One region of the Streptomyces sp. NPDC014006 genome, then DNA from elsewhere that is predicted to be linked to it. Evidence: riboswitches for the same ligand, from Rfam matches in the RefSeq annotation. Region 1 holds a riboswitch; the other holds the start of a gene.
What was found. Region 1 has a riboswitch for cyclic di-AMP ahead of ACF1GV_RS23820 (transglycosylase family protein). Riboswitches for the same ligand answer to the same signal wherever they lie in the genome.
Positions count from the first base shown of each region.

Region 1 (7,698 bases):
CGCGCGCACGTGTTCCTCGCCGACGACGAACTCCGTGGAGCCGCCGCCGATGTCCACCACCAGGAACGGCCGCTCCAGGTGCTCGTGCCCGGCCAGCTCCCTGGTCGCGCCGGTGAAGGAGAACTCCGCCTCCTGGTCGCCGGTGATGACCTCCGGCTCCACGCCGAGGATGTCCAGCACACCGCGCACGAACTCGTCGCGGTTCTCCGCGTCCCGGGAGGCGGACGTGGCCACGAAGCGCAGCCGCTCGGCGCCGTGCTCCTTGATGATCTCCGCGTACTCCCGGCAGGCGGCGAAGGTGCGCTCGAGCGCCTCGGGGGCGAGACGCCCGGTGCGGTCGACGCCCTGCCCGAGCCGCACGATCGTCATACGGCGGTCCAGCTCGACGAGTTCATCCGTGGCCCCCGCGCCGGAGGCGCTGTCGGGCACGGCCACGTCGGCGACCAGCAGACGGATGGAGTTCGTACCGCAGTCGATGGCGGCGACCCGGGTCACTTGGCGTCCTCCTCGGTCCCGGCGCCCGCGCCCTCGCCGGCCGGCGTGACGCAGGGGCCCTTGCGCCACCACTCGGGCAGCATCGCGATCGCCTCGTCGCCGAGCGGGTTGACGCCCGGTCCGGCGGCCAGCGAGTGGGCGACCAGCACGTGCAGGCACTTCACGCGGTCCGGCATGCCGCCGGCGCTCGGGAAGCCGGTCAGCTCCTCGATCTCGTCGCGGCGCCGGATGTAGTCCTCGTGCGCGGCGCGGTAGGCGGCGGCCAGCTCCGGGTCGGTTCCCAGCCGCTCGGTCATCTCCTTCATCACGCCCTCGGCCTCCAGGGTGCCGATCGCGGAGGAGGCCCGGGGGCAGGTGAGGTAGTACAGCGTCGGGAAGGGCGTGCCGTCCGGCAGGCGCGGGGCGGTCTCCACGACGTCGGGCTGCCCGCAGGGGCACCGGTGGGCGATCGCGCGCAGCCCGCGCGGCGGCCGGCCCAGCTGCTGCTCGAAGGCAGCCACATCCGCGTCGGTGGGCTCGGTGCGCGGGGTGGACGGCGGGGGCGTTTCCACTACGAAGTTCTCTCTTGTCGAATTACTGGTCGGAGGCGTCGGCCTTGTCGACCCCGTCCCAGACGTTGGAGTACCAGGGGCGGTCCGCCGAGCCGAGTTCGGTGTGCGCCTGCTTGGCGGCGTCCGGGTCGACCACGACGTAACCGGTCTCCCCCGGCATCACATAGTGCAGCCGCTGCCGGATCTGCTGCTCGGCGAAGGAGTCGTCCTGCCAGCGCGCCTTGAGGTCGCGCAGCTGCTCCACGCGCTGCCTGGCCTGCTGCTTCTGCCGTTGCAGATCGGCGATCCCGGCGCGTTGCGAGACGTACTGGCGCATGGGATAGGCGAGCGCCACGATCAGCGAGCACACCACCAGCGCGAGCAGTGCCGCGCGGCCGGTGAGCCGGGAGCGGCGGGCCTGCCGTTTGGTCTGGGAACGGTAGACGCGGGCCGCGGTCTGCTCGCCGAGCAGCCGGATCCTGGTCGCCGTGGAGAAACGGTCCCGGTCCTTCACGGCCATGCCGGCCTCCCCTTTCACACGCGCGTACGTCCCCGGACACGGTACGGGACCGAGTACGGGGACGTACGTACGACTGGCTAAGCCTTACGCCAGGATGGGTCAGCCCTTGGAGACCGCGCCCCGGAAGCGGGGGAACGCGCTGCGGCCGGCGTACACCGCGGCGTCGTCGAGGATCTCCTCGATGCGCAGCAGCTGGTTGTACTTGGCGACGCGCTCGGAGCGGGCCGGGGCACCGGTCTTGATCTGGCCGCAGTTGGTGGCGACGGCGAGGTCGGCGATGGTGACGTCCTCGGTCTCGCCGGAGCGGTGGGACATCATGCACTTGTAGCCGTTGCGCTGGGCCAGCTCGACGGCGTCCAGGGTCTCGGTGAGCGAGCCGATCTGGTTGACCTTCACCAGCAGGGCGTTGGCGGCGCCCTCCTCGATGCCGCGGGCCAGGCGCTCGGGGTTGGTGACGAACAGATCGTCACCGACGAGCTGGACCTTGTCACCGAGCTTGGCGGTGATGGTCTTCCAGCCCTCCCAGTCGTCCTCGAACAGCGGGTCCTCGATGGAGACCAGCGGGTACGCCTCGACCAGCTCGGCGTAGTACTCGGTCATCTCCTCGGCGGAGCGGTTCTTGCCCTCGAAGACGTAGGAGCCGTCCTTGTAGAACTCGGACGCGGCCACGTCGAGGGCGAGGGCGATCTGCTCGCCGGGGGTGTAGCCGGCCTCCTTGATCGCCTCGAGGATGAGGTCGAGGGCCTCGCGGTTGGAGCCGAGGTTCGGGGCGAAGCCGCCCTCGTCGCCGAGGCCGGTGGCCAGGCCCTTGGACTTCAGGACCTTCTTCAGGGTGTGGTAGACCTCGGCGCCCCAGCGAAGGGCCTCGGAGAAGGACTCCGCGCCGATCGGGGCGATCATGAACTCCTGGATGTCCACGTTGGAGTCGGCGTGCGAGCCGCCGTTCAGGATGTTCATCATCGGCACCGGCAGCAGGTGCGCGTTCGGGCCGCCCAGGTAGCGGAACAGCGGCAGGTCGCTGGCCTCGGAGGCGGCGTGGGCGACGGCGAGGGAGACGCCGAGGATGGCGTTGGCGCCCAGCGAGCCCTTGTTGTCGGTGGCGTCCAGGTCGAACATGGCCTGGTCGATCAGACGCTGCTCGGTGGCGTCGTAGCCGACCAGCTCCGGGCCGATCTGCTCGATGACGGCCAGCACGGCCTTCTCGACACCCTTGCCCTGGTAACGGCTGGCGTCGCCGTCACGGAGCTCGATGGCCTCGAAGGCGCCCGTCGAGGCGCCGGACGGGACGGCGGCACGCCCGGTGCTGCCGTCGTCGAGGCCGACCTCGACCTCGACCGTGGGGTTGCCTCGGGAGTCCAGGATTTCCCGGGCTACGACGACGTCGATGGACGGCACGAGCATCTCCTTCGTGGATGTGACGCTGAAAGTGCGGGGCTGGTGAGCCTTGCGACTAGAGCCTAACCGCCCCGGGGCCATCGGCCAGCCGACCGCCCGGCCCGTGGACAGACAGACCGTACCCATTGTTCACCGTCGGAACAAAGGGGGGTGGCGTTCTGGCCGAATATTCGCCGAACCGGCGGCAGACAAAACCCGCCCCGGTGCGTACGGGGGAACACGCACCGGGGCGGGGAGCCCATGGGGACGGGGAGCGGCCCTTGGCCTGCCGGCTGCCGCTTTACTTCAGGTGCAGCTGCTGGCCCGGGTAGATCAGGTTGGCGTCCTCGACGATGTCCTTGTTCAGGTCGAACAGCTTCTTCCAGCCGCCGGCGACCTTGTGCTTCTCGGCGATGGAGCTGAGGGTGTCGCCCTTGACGACCTTGTACTCGCCGTCGCCCTTCTTGACCTTCTTGCCGGTCGGGGTGGTGACGGTCTTCGAGCTGTGCTTCTTCTGCGACTGCGCCGGGCGCTCACTGGAGCGGGAGGCGCTCTGCTGCTCGGTGGAGCGCGTCGTGGTGGTGCCCTGGGAGGACGAGCCGCTGCTCTGGGAGGAGCTCGAGGAGGCGCCGCCGTCGTTGGGGGTGCTCGACAGGCCCGTGCCGCAGACCGGCCAGGCGCCCTTGCCCTGGGAGGCGAGGACCTTCTCGGCCACCTGGATCTGCTGCGCCTTGCTGGCCTCGTTGGCCTGCGGGGCGTAGGCGGTACCGCCGTACGCGGCCCAGGTGGAGGCGGAGAACTGCAGGCCGCCGTAGTAACCGTTGCCGGTGTTGATGGACCAGTTGCCGCCGGACTCGCACTGGGCGACCGCGTCCCACTCGGAGGTGGTGGCGGCGGAGGCGTTGCCGGCCGCCATCAGCGGAGCGGCGACGGCGGCACCGGTGACACCGGCGATCGCGATGGCGCGGGTGGCCTTGGAGGGACGACGGTGCTTGCCCTTGCCGGAAAACAGCATGGTGGATCCCCTCACCGACGCCTGCGAGGTGAGCTGTCGGGTTCGGGCCGGTTGAGTTGCCCGGCCACCCCTCCCCTGGAGGAGGTGTGGCTTCACCCCTAGCCGCTCCGGCTCAACTGCCGGGCGCGGCGCTTACCTTGGGTCCCCCGCTCCTGCCTGCGGCGCGTTAAGCGACGAGTGTTCCCGTGCGGCCGCTGGCAGGATTCGGCGTTGCGGCCGGCCGGGGCTCGCGGTGGCGAGCGGTCATGACCGTAGACAGGCGATCGGCCGAATTTCAAAGACGATCACGGCTTCTGAGACTCATCCCACACTTTCACCAAAGCGGACATTAGTCTCGAAACAGGGCGTCAACTCCCGCTACTTTTCGCCCGTTTCGCCACCGACAAGCAGGGTCTGACCGGGCACGATGTGGCTCGGGTCGGCACCGATCGCGTCCTGGTTCTCCGCGTACAGCGCGCGCCACCCGCCCGCGACGCCAAGGGAGTCGGCGATGGACGTGAGGCTGTCCCCGTCGCGCACGGTGTAGCGCGAGGCGTGCCGGCCCGAGACGGGCGTCGCGCCGGCTTCGGTCACTTCTTCCTGTGCACTGACGCCTCGGTGGCGGCCGCCGCCGTCGAGGGCGCCGGTGTCGACGAGCCCCGAATCCCCGACGATCTGGCGCAGGTTGTCCGGATCGTCGCTGTTTGCGGCACCGGTGGAGGCGCTGTCGGACGGCTGCGAGGTGCCGTGCTCCGCACTTCCGGACGCGCCGGACTCGCCGGCACCGCCCGCGGACGGGGTGGTGGACGACAGGCCGTCAGAGGGCTGCGCGGGGCTGCCCGTGGAGGGAGTGCCGGCCGCCGTACCGGAGGGCGTGCCGGAGGAGTCGGGCAAGCCGGGCGAGTCCACCGAACCGGAGATTCCGGATGATCCGGAGGTATCGGTGGATCCGGAGGTACCGGCCGAACCGGAGGAGTCGGGTGAACCAGTGGACCCGCCCGAGCCGGAGGAGTCCGATCCGGCGGTGGCGCCGGTGGAGGCCGAGCCGCCGCCCGGCGTGTCGCCCGGTACACCCGTGTCGATGTCGGGTGCGGAGGTGTCGGCGGACAGGCCCGACGTCAGCCCGCACACCGTCCAGTGGCCGACGCCCTGGTCGGCGAGGACCTTCTCGGCGACGGCTATCTGCTGCGAGCGGCTGGCGAGGTCGGGGCGGGCCGCGTACTCCAGGCCGCCGTGGCCCTCCCAGTCCTCCTGCGACAGGTGCAGACCGCCGTACAGCCCGATTCCGGGGTTGTCGCTCCAGCGGCCGCCGCTCTCGCACTCGGCCACCTTGTCCCACGTCGTGCCGTCGGCCGCGTGGGCGCTCGCCGCGCCGAGCAGCGGGATGGCGATGGCGGAGCCGGTCACTCCGGCCGCGACGAGGAGTGCCGGAGCCTGACGGGGGCGACGGTGTCGACCGTTCCCGGAGAGCATGCGGTGACCTTTCGCAAGACAGCAGTGACCAGCGCGACGCCTTGAGGCAGCGGCGTCACGCTGACGAGTGAACGTATCGGCAGACGATCGTCAGTCACAAGTTCATGCCGCGCAGATCACGTGAAGATCACAAAGTTGAAGAGGTGTCATTTTCCTGTGTGCCCTCGGGCGTGAACACCACCGGCAACTGCCGCAGCCCCCGCATGATGAGACCGCCACGCCAGCGCAAGTCGTCTGGCTCCGCGTCCAGTTGGAGGTCGGGCAGCCGGGTGAGCAGGGTGGCGAGGGCGGCCTGGCCCTCCAGGCGGGCCAGCGGGGCGCCCAGGCAGTAGTGGATGCCGTGGCCGTAGCCGAGGTGCTGGTTGTCACGGCGGGCGAGGTCCAGCACGTCCGGCCCGGGGAAGCGCTCCGGATCGCGGTCGGCGGCGGCCAGGACGACGAGGACGGGGTCACCGGGGGCGATGTCCTGCCCGCCGATGCTCAGCGGCTCGGTGGCGAACCGCCAGGTCGCCATCTCCACCGGGCCGTCGAAGCGCAGGAGTTCCTCCACCCCGGTCTCCAGCAGCGCGCGTTCGCCCCTGGCGAGGGAGTCCTGCAGCCGGTGCCGCTGCCCGGGGTGGGTGAGCAGGGCGTAGGTGCCGTTGCCGATGAGGTTGACGGTCGTCTCGAAGCCGGCGAACAGCAGGATGAACGCCATCGCCGCGGCCTCGTTCTCGGTGAGGTGCTCGCCGTGGTCCGAGGCGCGGATCAGGCCGGAGATCAGATCCTCGCCGGGGGCGGCTTCGGCGGGCAGGGCCTGCCGCTTCCGGTGGATCAGCTCGGCGAGGTAGCCGCGCATCTTCTTCACCGACCGGGCGACCCCGCCCCGCGGCCCTCCCCCGTGCCGGATCATCATCCCCGCCCAGTCCCGGAAGTCGTCCTGGTCCTCACGGGGGACGCCGAGCAGGTCGCAGATGGCGTAGATGGGCAGCGGGAAGGCGAACTCGTGGATGAGGTCGGCGGAGCCCTTGTGCGCGAACTGGTCGATGAGGTGGTCGGTCAGCTCCTGCACGCGCGGCGCGAACTCCGCGACCCGGCGGGGCGTGAACGCCTTGCTGACCAGGCGCCGCAGCCGGGTGTGGTCCGGCGGGTCGATATTGAGCAGGTGCGTCATCAGCTCCGCCTTGCGCTCCCCGGGGATGCCGGTCTTGCCCTTGGCGTGCGCCGGCTCGTCGTGGTGCGCCGGGTTCTTGCTCAGGCGCTGGTCGGCGAGGGCTTGGCGGGCGTCGGCGTACCGGGTGACCAGCCAGGCCTCCACCCCGCTGGGCAGCCGGGTGCGGTGCACGGGCGCGTGCTCGCGCAGCCAGGCGTACGCGGGGTAGGGGTCGGCCGCGAACTCCCAGGTGAAGAGTTCGGGAGCGGTGTCGTCGGGGCGGAGCTGCTCGGTCACTCCTCGACCGTATCCGGATCCGGGTGGGCCTCGGCGTCGCGGTGGTCGGCGGGCGCCGCGGCGAGCGCGCCGGGGGCGACGCCCTCGGCCTCGCGGATCGCGTCCCGGTAGGCGCGGGCCGCCGCGCGCAGCGACGTCTCCGGGTCGACGCCGTCCGCCTCGGCGCGCGCGGCGAGCGCGAGCAGCTGGTAGCCGATGCCGTCGCCCTGCGGCAGCTCGACGTCCAGGCCGGCCGTGCGGGTGCGGGCGGCGAGCTTGGCGGCGAGGGAGAGGGCGGGCTGGTGGAGCGGGACGCCCTCGGTGACGGAGGCGCGCCGCTTCTCCTGCGCCTTGGTGCGCAGCCAGTGCGCCTTGACCTCCTCCGGGGTGGTGGCGGTGGCGTCCCCGAAGACATGCGGATGGCGGTGGATGAGCTTGGCGACGATGCCGCCGGCCACGTCGTCGATCGAGAAGGGGGCGTCGGTGTCCTCCTCGGCGATGCGGGCGTGGAAGACCACCTGGAGCAGCACGTCGCCCAGCTCCTCGCGCAGTTCGTCGCGGTCGCCGTCCTCGATGGCCTCGACCAGCTCGTACGCCTCCTCCATGGCGTACTTCGCCAGGCCCTCGTGGGTCTGCCGCGAGGACCACGGGCAGGCGACGCGGATGCGGTCCATGACCTGTACGAGGTCCAGCAGGCGGGCGCCGGGCAGGTCGTAGGAGGCGGGCAGCAGCTCCAGCTCCGGCATGGTGACGCGGCCGGAGCCGGCCAGCCGGGCGAGGCCGTCGGTCAGCGCCGGCTCGCCCTCGCCGCTCGCCACGACCACGACGGTGCGGGCGCCTTCGCAGGCGGCGAGGAGTTCCTCGGCGGTCACGGCGGTCACCTCGACGTCGACGCCGGCGTCAC
Region 1 covers NZ_JBICAJ010000007.1:90,440-98,137, forward strand. The annotation lists gene ACF1GV_RS23800 (exopolyphosphatase) at 1-495, opposite strand, end outside; gene ACF1GV_RS23805 (DUF501 domain-containing protein) at 492-1,046, opposite strand; gene ACF1GV_RS23810 (septum formation initiator family protein) at 1,069-1,545, opposite strand; gene eno (phosphopyruvate hydratase) at 1,645-2,940, opposite strand; gene ACF1GV_RS23820 (transglycosylase family protein) at 3,221-3,934, opposite strand; cyclic di-AMP (ydaO/yuaA leader) riboswitch at 3,938-4,108, opposite strand; gene ACF1GV_RS23825 (transglycosylase family protein) at 4,292-5,386, opposite strand; gene ACF1GV_RS23830 (cytochrome P450) at 5,514-6,815, opposite strand; gene ACF1GV_RS23835 (nucleoside triphosphate pyrophosphohydrolase) at 6,812-7,698, opposite strand, start outside.

Region 2 (7,698 bases), on a different contig from region 1:
TCTCGAGGAGCTCCCCGAGACCGTCTGAGTCACGCCTGACCGTCCGAGTCACGCATAAAGAAGCCGCGTCGGCCTTTCAGGGCCGGCGCGGCTTCGCTTTTCCCGTCCACCATGAGGCGACGCGGACGGAAATTGACGGCACGAGGTAAAAGGCCAGCCCATGAAAAGGGCATCCCTTTCAGTGGGCGCGCATATCCCTCTCTTTGTATACGGCGCTCGTGTTAATGCCGTAGGCCCGACGTGTTTACGGGGTGTTGCGAACTTCTCACACGCTCGGGTCGGTCGCCGCCGAAGAAGCGCAGCCGATACGCGGCGGTGGAACGCTCGGTGTGCAGGGCGGCGACCGCACGCGCGCGTTCCCCGTCGCCACGCGCCACCGCGTCCGCGATCGCACCGTGCTCGGCCCAGGACCTGACGGGGTCGGCCGACGGCTCCACGGCGTACATCCAGGCGATCTTGTGGCGCAGCTGAGTGAGTGTGGCGGTCAGCGCCTGGCTGCCGCACGCCTGGACGAGCGTCTCGTGGAACCAGCCGCCCAGGGAGCGCAAGTCGTCGCCGGTGCCGTGCCTGGCCCGGTCCTGACCGAGCCGCACCAGGCCGCGCAGCACCTTCAGATGCGCCTCGGTGCGCCGCTGGGCGGCCCGCGCCACACCGAGCGGCTCCAGCAGCATCCGCATCTCCAGCAGGTCGGCCGCTTCCTGCTCGGTGGGCTCGGCCACGCACGCGCCCGCGTGCCGTCGCGTCACGACGAAGCCCTCGGCCTCCAGGGTGCGCAACGCCTCCCGCACGGGCACCCGGGAGACGCCGTACCGGCGCGCGAGGAGTTCCTCGGTGAGCCGGCTGCCGCGCTCATGGACACCGGCGACGATGTCGTCCCGGATCGCCGTGCACACCGAGTGCGCCGGAATACGCATGTCCGACCTCCGCCTTGAGCCCCGTGAAACGCCGACGATGGACGCGTGTTCCGTGACTCTATTCCAAGGGGGCCGAATTTCCGACGGCAGGCCGGATTCCATGGATATTTTTTGGTCACCTCGCCGGGGTTCTCCGGGACGAAGAGGCGGGTATGAAGAGGCGGGGACGAAGAGCCGGAAAACGGAGAAAGCCCCGGCGCGATGCGCCGGGGCTTCCCCGAGTGGGTGCCGTGCTCGGGTGTCAGACGTTCACGCCGTGCGCGCGCAGATAGGCGATCGGGTCCATGTCGGAGCCGTACTCGGGGCTGGTGCGCGCCTCGAAGTGCAGGTGCGGGCCGGTGACGTTGCCGGTCGCGCCGGACAGACCGATCTGCTGGCCGGCGACGACCTGCTGGCCGACCACGACATCGATCGACGACAGGTGCCCGTACTGGGTGTACGTGCCGTCGTGCATGCGGATGACGATCTGGTTGCCGTAGGCGCCGCCCCAGCCGGTCTCGACGACGGTGCCGTAGCCCACCGCGTGCACGGTGGTGCCGGTGGCGGCGTGGAAGTCGATGCCGGTGTGGTGGCCGGAGGACCACAGGGAGCTGCTGGCCTGGTAACCGGTGGAGACGTAGGAGTGCGCGATCGGGGCCACGAAGGTGGTCAGGCGCTTGCGCTCGGCCTCACGGGCGGCGCGCTCCTTGGCCTCGTGGGCGCGCTCGGCGGCGGCCTCGCGCGCGGCCTCCTCGATGGCCTTCTGCTCGGCGGCCTGCTTCTGGGCCTCCGCCTGGGCGTCGATCTGGGCGGCGAGCGAGTCGTCGACGCTGATCACGGGGAGCAGACCGGTCTGCTCGGCGGAGGTGTCGGCGGCGAGGGCGGGGGCCGCGAGGGTGCCGATGACGCCGGTGGTGGTGAGCGCGGCGATTCCGGCGGCCTGCGCGGTGGTGCGCTTCATCCGGCTGGGACGACGGTGCTTCCCGGTGGCGCTGACGAACGCCATGTGGTGGCTTGTCCTTTCCTTCCCTCTCGCCTACCGGGTTAGCTGACGGGTTCGGAGCAGGAAGGTCTCCTACGAGCACCCTCGCGGGCACCCGATTCACCCCAGGGACGTGTGGGTCCCCGGCTCCCCTGGCTCGCGCCGTACGGGGACTCGGCGATGACTGTCCGGTGCCGCGGGTGCGGCGCTATGCCTGACGGACAGCCCGGACGAAGCTACGGTGATCGGCCTTCAATCCTCAAACGAAACAGGAGTTTTGTAGCGCATCCCACAGGCCAGAAAGGCAACCTCCGCCCCAATTCGGGCATATGTGGGATGCGGCGCCTTCAATCACAAACAGACCCGGGGATACGGCAAGGGCCCTGGTGCTCCGTCAGACACCAGGGCCCCGCACGCGTGCGGCTACTCCGCGCTCACCACCGTGACGTCGCCGATCCCGAGGGCCTCGACGGGCTCCTTGATCTGCGCCGCGTCACCGACCAGTACGGTCACCAGACGGTTCACCGGGAAGGCGTTCACGACCGCCGCCGTGGCCTCCACGGTGCCGGTCGCGGCGAGCTGCCGGTACAGCGTCGCCTGGTAGTCGTCGGGCAGATGCTGCTCGACCTGGTCGGCGAGCGTGCCCGCGACGGCGGCCGCGGTCTCGTACTTCAGCGGTGCCACCCCGACGAGGTTCTGCACGGCGACGTCGCGCTCGGCGTCGGTCAGGCCGTCCGCCGCCAGGGTGCGCAGCACCGTGAAGAGGTCGTGCAGCGCCGGACCGGTGTTCGGCGTGTCCACGGAACCGCTGATGGCGAGCATCGCCGCGCCCGTGCCGTCGGGGGCGGAGCGCAGCACCTGGCTGAAGGCGCGCACACCGTAGGTGTAGCCCTTCTCCTCGCGCAGGACGCGGTCCAGGCGGGAGGTGAGGGTGCCGCCCAGGCAGTACGTGCCGAGCACCTGGGCGGGCCACACACGGTCGTGCCGGTCGGGGCCGATCCGGCCGATGAGCAGCTGCGTCTGGACGGCGCCGGGGCGGTCCACGATGACGACGCGGCCGGTGTCGTCAGCGGTCACCGCCGGCACGGGACGCGGCTCGGTGCGCGAACCCGTCCAGGCGCCCACGGTGTCACCGAGGAGGTCGTCGAGGTCGAGACCGGTCAGATCGCCGACGACCACCGCGGTCGCGGTGGCGGGGCGCACATGCCGCTCGTAGAAGGCGCGTACGGCGGCCGCGTCGACGGCTGCGACCGTCTCCTCGGTGCCCTGACGCGGGCGCGACATGCGGGAGTCCGCCGGGAAGAGCTCCTTGGACATCTCCTTGGCGGCGCGGCGGGCCGGGCTGGCCAGCTCGTGCGGGATCTCGTCGAGGCGGTTGCGCACCAGCCGTTCGATCTCGCTGTCGGCGAAGGCGGGCGCCCTGAGGGCGTCGGCGAGCAGGCCGAGGCCCTTGGCCAGCCGGGAGGCGGGCACCTCCAGGCTGAGGCGGACGCCCGGGTGGTCGGCGTGCGCGTCGAGGGTGGCGCCGGCGCGCTCCAGCTCGGCGGCGAACTCCTCGGCGGAATGCTTGTCCGTGCCCTCGGAGAAGGCGCGCGCCATGATCGTGGCGACGCCGTCCAGGCCGGCGGGCTCGGCGTCCAGGGGCGCGGCCAGGAGCACCTCGACGGCGACGACCTGCTGGCCGGGGCGGTGGCAGCGCAGCACCGTCAGGCCGTTGTCGAGCGTGCCGCGCTCGGGGGCCGGAAACGCCCACGGCCTGGCCTCGCCCGCCTGGGGCTGGGGGTGGAAGTCCATCGTGGCGAGCTCGGTCACTTGGCCGTCTCCTCGTTCTTGTCGCCGGCCTCTACGGTCGCTTCCTGCTCAGGGTCCTCGGGCACATCGGCGTCCGGTACGGCCTCCGGGGTCTTCGGCTCGTACACGAGCACCGCGCGGTTGTCGGGGCGCAGCCGGGCCTTGGCGACCTCCTGCACCTCCTCGGGCGTCACCTCGAGCACGCGCTGAACGGCGGTGAGGGCGAGCTGCGGGTCACCGAACAGGACGGCATAGCGGCACAGTTCGTCGGCGCGGCCGGCGACGGTACCGAGCCGGTCCAGCCACTCGCGCTCCAGCTGGGCCTGCGCGCGTTCCATCTCCTCGGCCGTGGGGCCCTCCGCGGCGAACCGGGCGAGCTCCTCGTCGATCGCGGCCTCGATGACCGGCACCTCGACGTCACCGGACGTCTTCACGTCCAGCCAGCCCAGGGAGGGCGCTCCGGCGAGGCGCAGCAGCCCGAAGCCGGCCGCGACAGCCGTACGGTCCCGGCGCACGAGCCGGTTGTACAGGCGGGAGGACTCACCGCCGCCGAGGATCGTCAGCGCGAGGTCCGCCGCGTCGCACGCGCGCGTGCCGTCGTGCGGCAGCCGGTAGGCGCCCATCAGGGCGCGCGCGGGGACCTCCTCGCGGACGACCTCGCGCAGCTGCCGGCCGATGACCTCGGGCAGCGTGCCGTCGCGCGGCTCGGGCTTGCCGTCGTGGGCGGGGATGGAGCCGAAGTACTTCTCGACCCAGGCGAGGGTCTGCTCCGGGTCGATGTCGCCGACGATCGACAGGACCGCGTTGTTCGGCGCGTAGTAGGTGCGGAAGAAGCGGCGGGCGTCCTCGAGGGTGGCCGCGTCCAGGTCCGCCATGGAGCCGATCGGGGTGTGGTGGTAGGGGTGGCCCTCGGGGTAGGCGAGGGCGGTCAGCCGCTCGAAGGCGGTGCCGTAGGGGACGTTGTCGTAGCGCTGGCGGCGCTCGTTCTTGACGACGTCTCGCTGGTTCTCCATGGACTCCTCGTCCAGGGCGGCCAGCAGGGAGCCCATGCGGTCGGCCTCCAGCCAGAGCGCGAGCTCCAGCTGGTGGGTGGGCATGGTCTCGAAGTAGTTGGTGCGCTCGAAGCTGGTGGTGCCGTTCAGCGACCCGCCGGCGCCCTGCACCAGCTCGAAGTGACCGTTGCCCTTGACCTGGGCGGAGCCCTGGAACATCAGGTGCTCGAAAAGGTGAGCCAGACCCGTACGCCCCTTGACCTCGTGGCGCGAGCCGACGTCGTACCAGAGGCACACCGCCGCGACCGGGGTCAGGTGGTCCTCGGAGAGCACCACGCGCAGGCCGTTGGCCAGGCGGTGCTCGGTTGCTGTCAGTCCGCCGGAGCCTGCCTCGGCTGTAGCCGTGTGACCCATGGGCATGTACGTCCCTTCCATCGCGGAAGCGGTCGTGAAACCGCGCGTTTCCTGCCGTCCTGCCACTGTATGCAAGTGTGCGGACCGGCGGCGAAGTTCCCGCACGAGGTACGCCGACAGCGAGATCGCGTAGCCTGCGGACGATCGTCGTGCGCGGGTCGGCACGGCCGGGGATCCGGCGCCCCGACTCGGGCGCTCCCCTACGGCCGCGCGATGCCGGAAGGCCGGGTGTTTGGGCGCCGCTTCACGCAGCCGGAGTCGGGTGCGCGGGCACTGCTTCGTACGCCGGGGCCGGGTCCGCGCCCGGCTTGTCAGTCCCACGGTCCACAATGGTCCGCGTCAGATACCGTTCACGCTTCAGCAAGGAGCCAGGCAGCGATGGCCCGCCGCAGCACGAAGACCCCGCCGCCCGACGACTACGAGGAGAAGATCCTCGACATCGACGTCGTCGACGAGATGCAGGGCTCCTTCCTCGAGTACGCGTACTCGGTCATCTACTCCCGCGCCCTGCCGGACGCCCGGGACGGCCTCAAGCCGGTGCACCGCCGCATCGTCTACCAGATGAACGAGATGGGACTGCGCCCCGAGCGCGGCTACGTCAAGTGCGCCCGCGTCGTCGGCGAGGTCATGGGCAAGCTGCATCCGCACGGCGACGCGTCGATCTACGACGCGCTGGTGCGTATGGCGCAGCCCTTCTCCATGCGCGTGCCGCTGGTCGACGGCCACGGCAACTTCGGCTCGCTCGGCAACGACGACCCGCCGGCCGCCATGCGGTACACCGAGTGCCGGATGGCCGAGGCCACGGGGCTGATGACGGAGTCGATCGACGAGGACACCGTCGACTTCCAGCCCAACTACGACGGCCAGGAGCGCGAGCCGGTCACCCTGCCGGCCGCCTTCCCGAACCTGCTGGTCAACGGCTCGTCCGGGATCGCGGTCGGCATGGCGACGAACATGCCGCCGCACAACCTGCGCGAGGTGATCGCGGCCGCCCGGCACCTGATCAGGCATCCGAACGCCGACCTCGACGCGCTGATGAAGCACGTCCCTGGCCCCGACCTGCCCACGGGCGGCCGGATCGTCGGCCTGTCCGGCATCCGCGACGCGTACGAGACGGGCCGCGGCACGTTCAAGATGCGCGCGACGGTGTCCGTGGAGGACGTCACCGCGCGCCGCAAGGGCCTGATCGTCACAGAGCTGCCTTTCGCGGTCGGTCCCGAGAAGGTCATCGCCAAGATCAAGGACCTGGTCGGCTCGAAGAAGCTCCAGGGCATCGCCGACGTCAAGGACCTCACCGACCGCGAGCACGGGCTGCGCCTGGTCATCGAGATCAAGAACGGCTTCGTGCCGGAGGCGGTCCTCGAGCAGCTGTACAAGCTCACGCCGATGGAGGAGTCCTTCGGCATCAACAACGTCGCCCTGGTCGACGGCCAGCCGCTGACGCTGGGCCTGAAGGAGCTGCTGGAGGTCTATCTCGACCACCGCTTCGAGGTCATCCGCCGCCGCTCGGAGTTCCGCCGGACCAAGAAGCGCGACCGGCTGCACCTGGTGGAGGGCCTGCTGACGGCGCTCGTCGACATCGACGAGGTCATCCGGCTGATCCGCTCCAGCGAGAACTCCGCGCAGGCCAAGCAGCGCCTGATGGAGCGCTTCTCGCTCAGCGAGATCCAGACCCAGTACATCCTCGACACGCCGCTGCGCCGGCTGACCAAGTACGACCGCATCGAGCTGGAGGCGGAGAAGGACCGGCTGAACGCGGAGATCGAGGAGCTGACCCGGATCCTGGATTCGGACGCCGAACTGCGCAAGCTGGTCTCCAACGAACTGGCCGCGGTGGCCAAGAAGTTCGGCACCGACCGGCGTACGGTCCTGCTGGAGTCCGCGGGCTCCCCGACGGCCACGGTGTCGCTGCAGGTCGCCGACGACCCGTGCCGGGTGCTGCTGTCCTCCACCGGACTGCTGGCCCGCACCGCGACCGCCGACCCGTTCGATGACGGCGACGGCCGGCGCAGCAAGCACGACGTGATCGTCTCGGCGGTGCCGGCGACGGCGCGCGGCGAGGTCGGTGTGGTCACGTCCGGGGGCCGGCTGCTGCGGCTCAACGTGGTCGACCTGCCGCAGCTGCCGGACACGGCATCCGCGCCGAACCTCTCGGGCGGGGCCCCGCTGCCGGAGTTCGTCTCGCTGGAGGACAACGAGCAGGTGATCTGCCTGACCACGCTCGACGAGTCCTCCCCCGGTCTGGCGCTCGGCACCGAGCAGGGCGTGGTGAAGCGGGTGGTGCCCGACTACCCGGCCAACAAGGACGAGCTGGAGGTCATCACCCTCAAGGAGGGCGACCGGATCGTCGGCGCGGTCGAGCTGCGTACGGGTGAGGAGGACCTGGTCTTCATCACGGACGACGCCCAGTTGCTGCGTTTCCAGGCGTCCGTGGTCCGTCCGCAGGGCCGGCCGGCGGGCGGCATGACCGGCATCAAGCTCACCGAAGGCGCCAAGGTCATCTCGTTCACGGCGGTGGACCCGGCTGCCGACGCGATCGTCTTCACGGTCGCGGGCTCGCGCGGCACGCTGGACGACTCCGTGCAGACGACGGGCAAGGTGACCCCGTTCGACCAGTATCCGCGCA
Region 2 covers NZ_JBICAJ010000011.1:232,877-240,574, forward strand. The annotation lists gene ACF1GV_RS32305 (HPr family phosphocarrier protein) at 1-28, shown strand, start outside; gene ACF1GV_RS32310 (GntR family transcriptional regulator) at 222-914, opposite strand; gene ACF1GV_RS32315 (M23 family metallopeptidase) at 1,156-1,899, opposite strand; cyclic di-AMP (ydaO/yuaA leader) riboswitch at 1,912-2,065, opposite strand; gene ACF1GV_RS32320 (M16 family metallopeptidase) at 2,299-3,687, opposite strand; gene ACF1GV_RS32325 (M16 family metallopeptidase) at 3,684-5,078, opposite strand; gene ACF1GV_RS32330 (DNA topoisomerase (ATP-hydrolyzing) subunit A) at 5,451-7,698, shown strand, end outside.
Region 2: another riboswitch for cyclic di-AMP. It lies ahead of ACF1GV_RS32315 (M23 family metallopeptidase); the one in region 1 lies ahead of ACF1GV_RS23820 (transglycosylase family protein).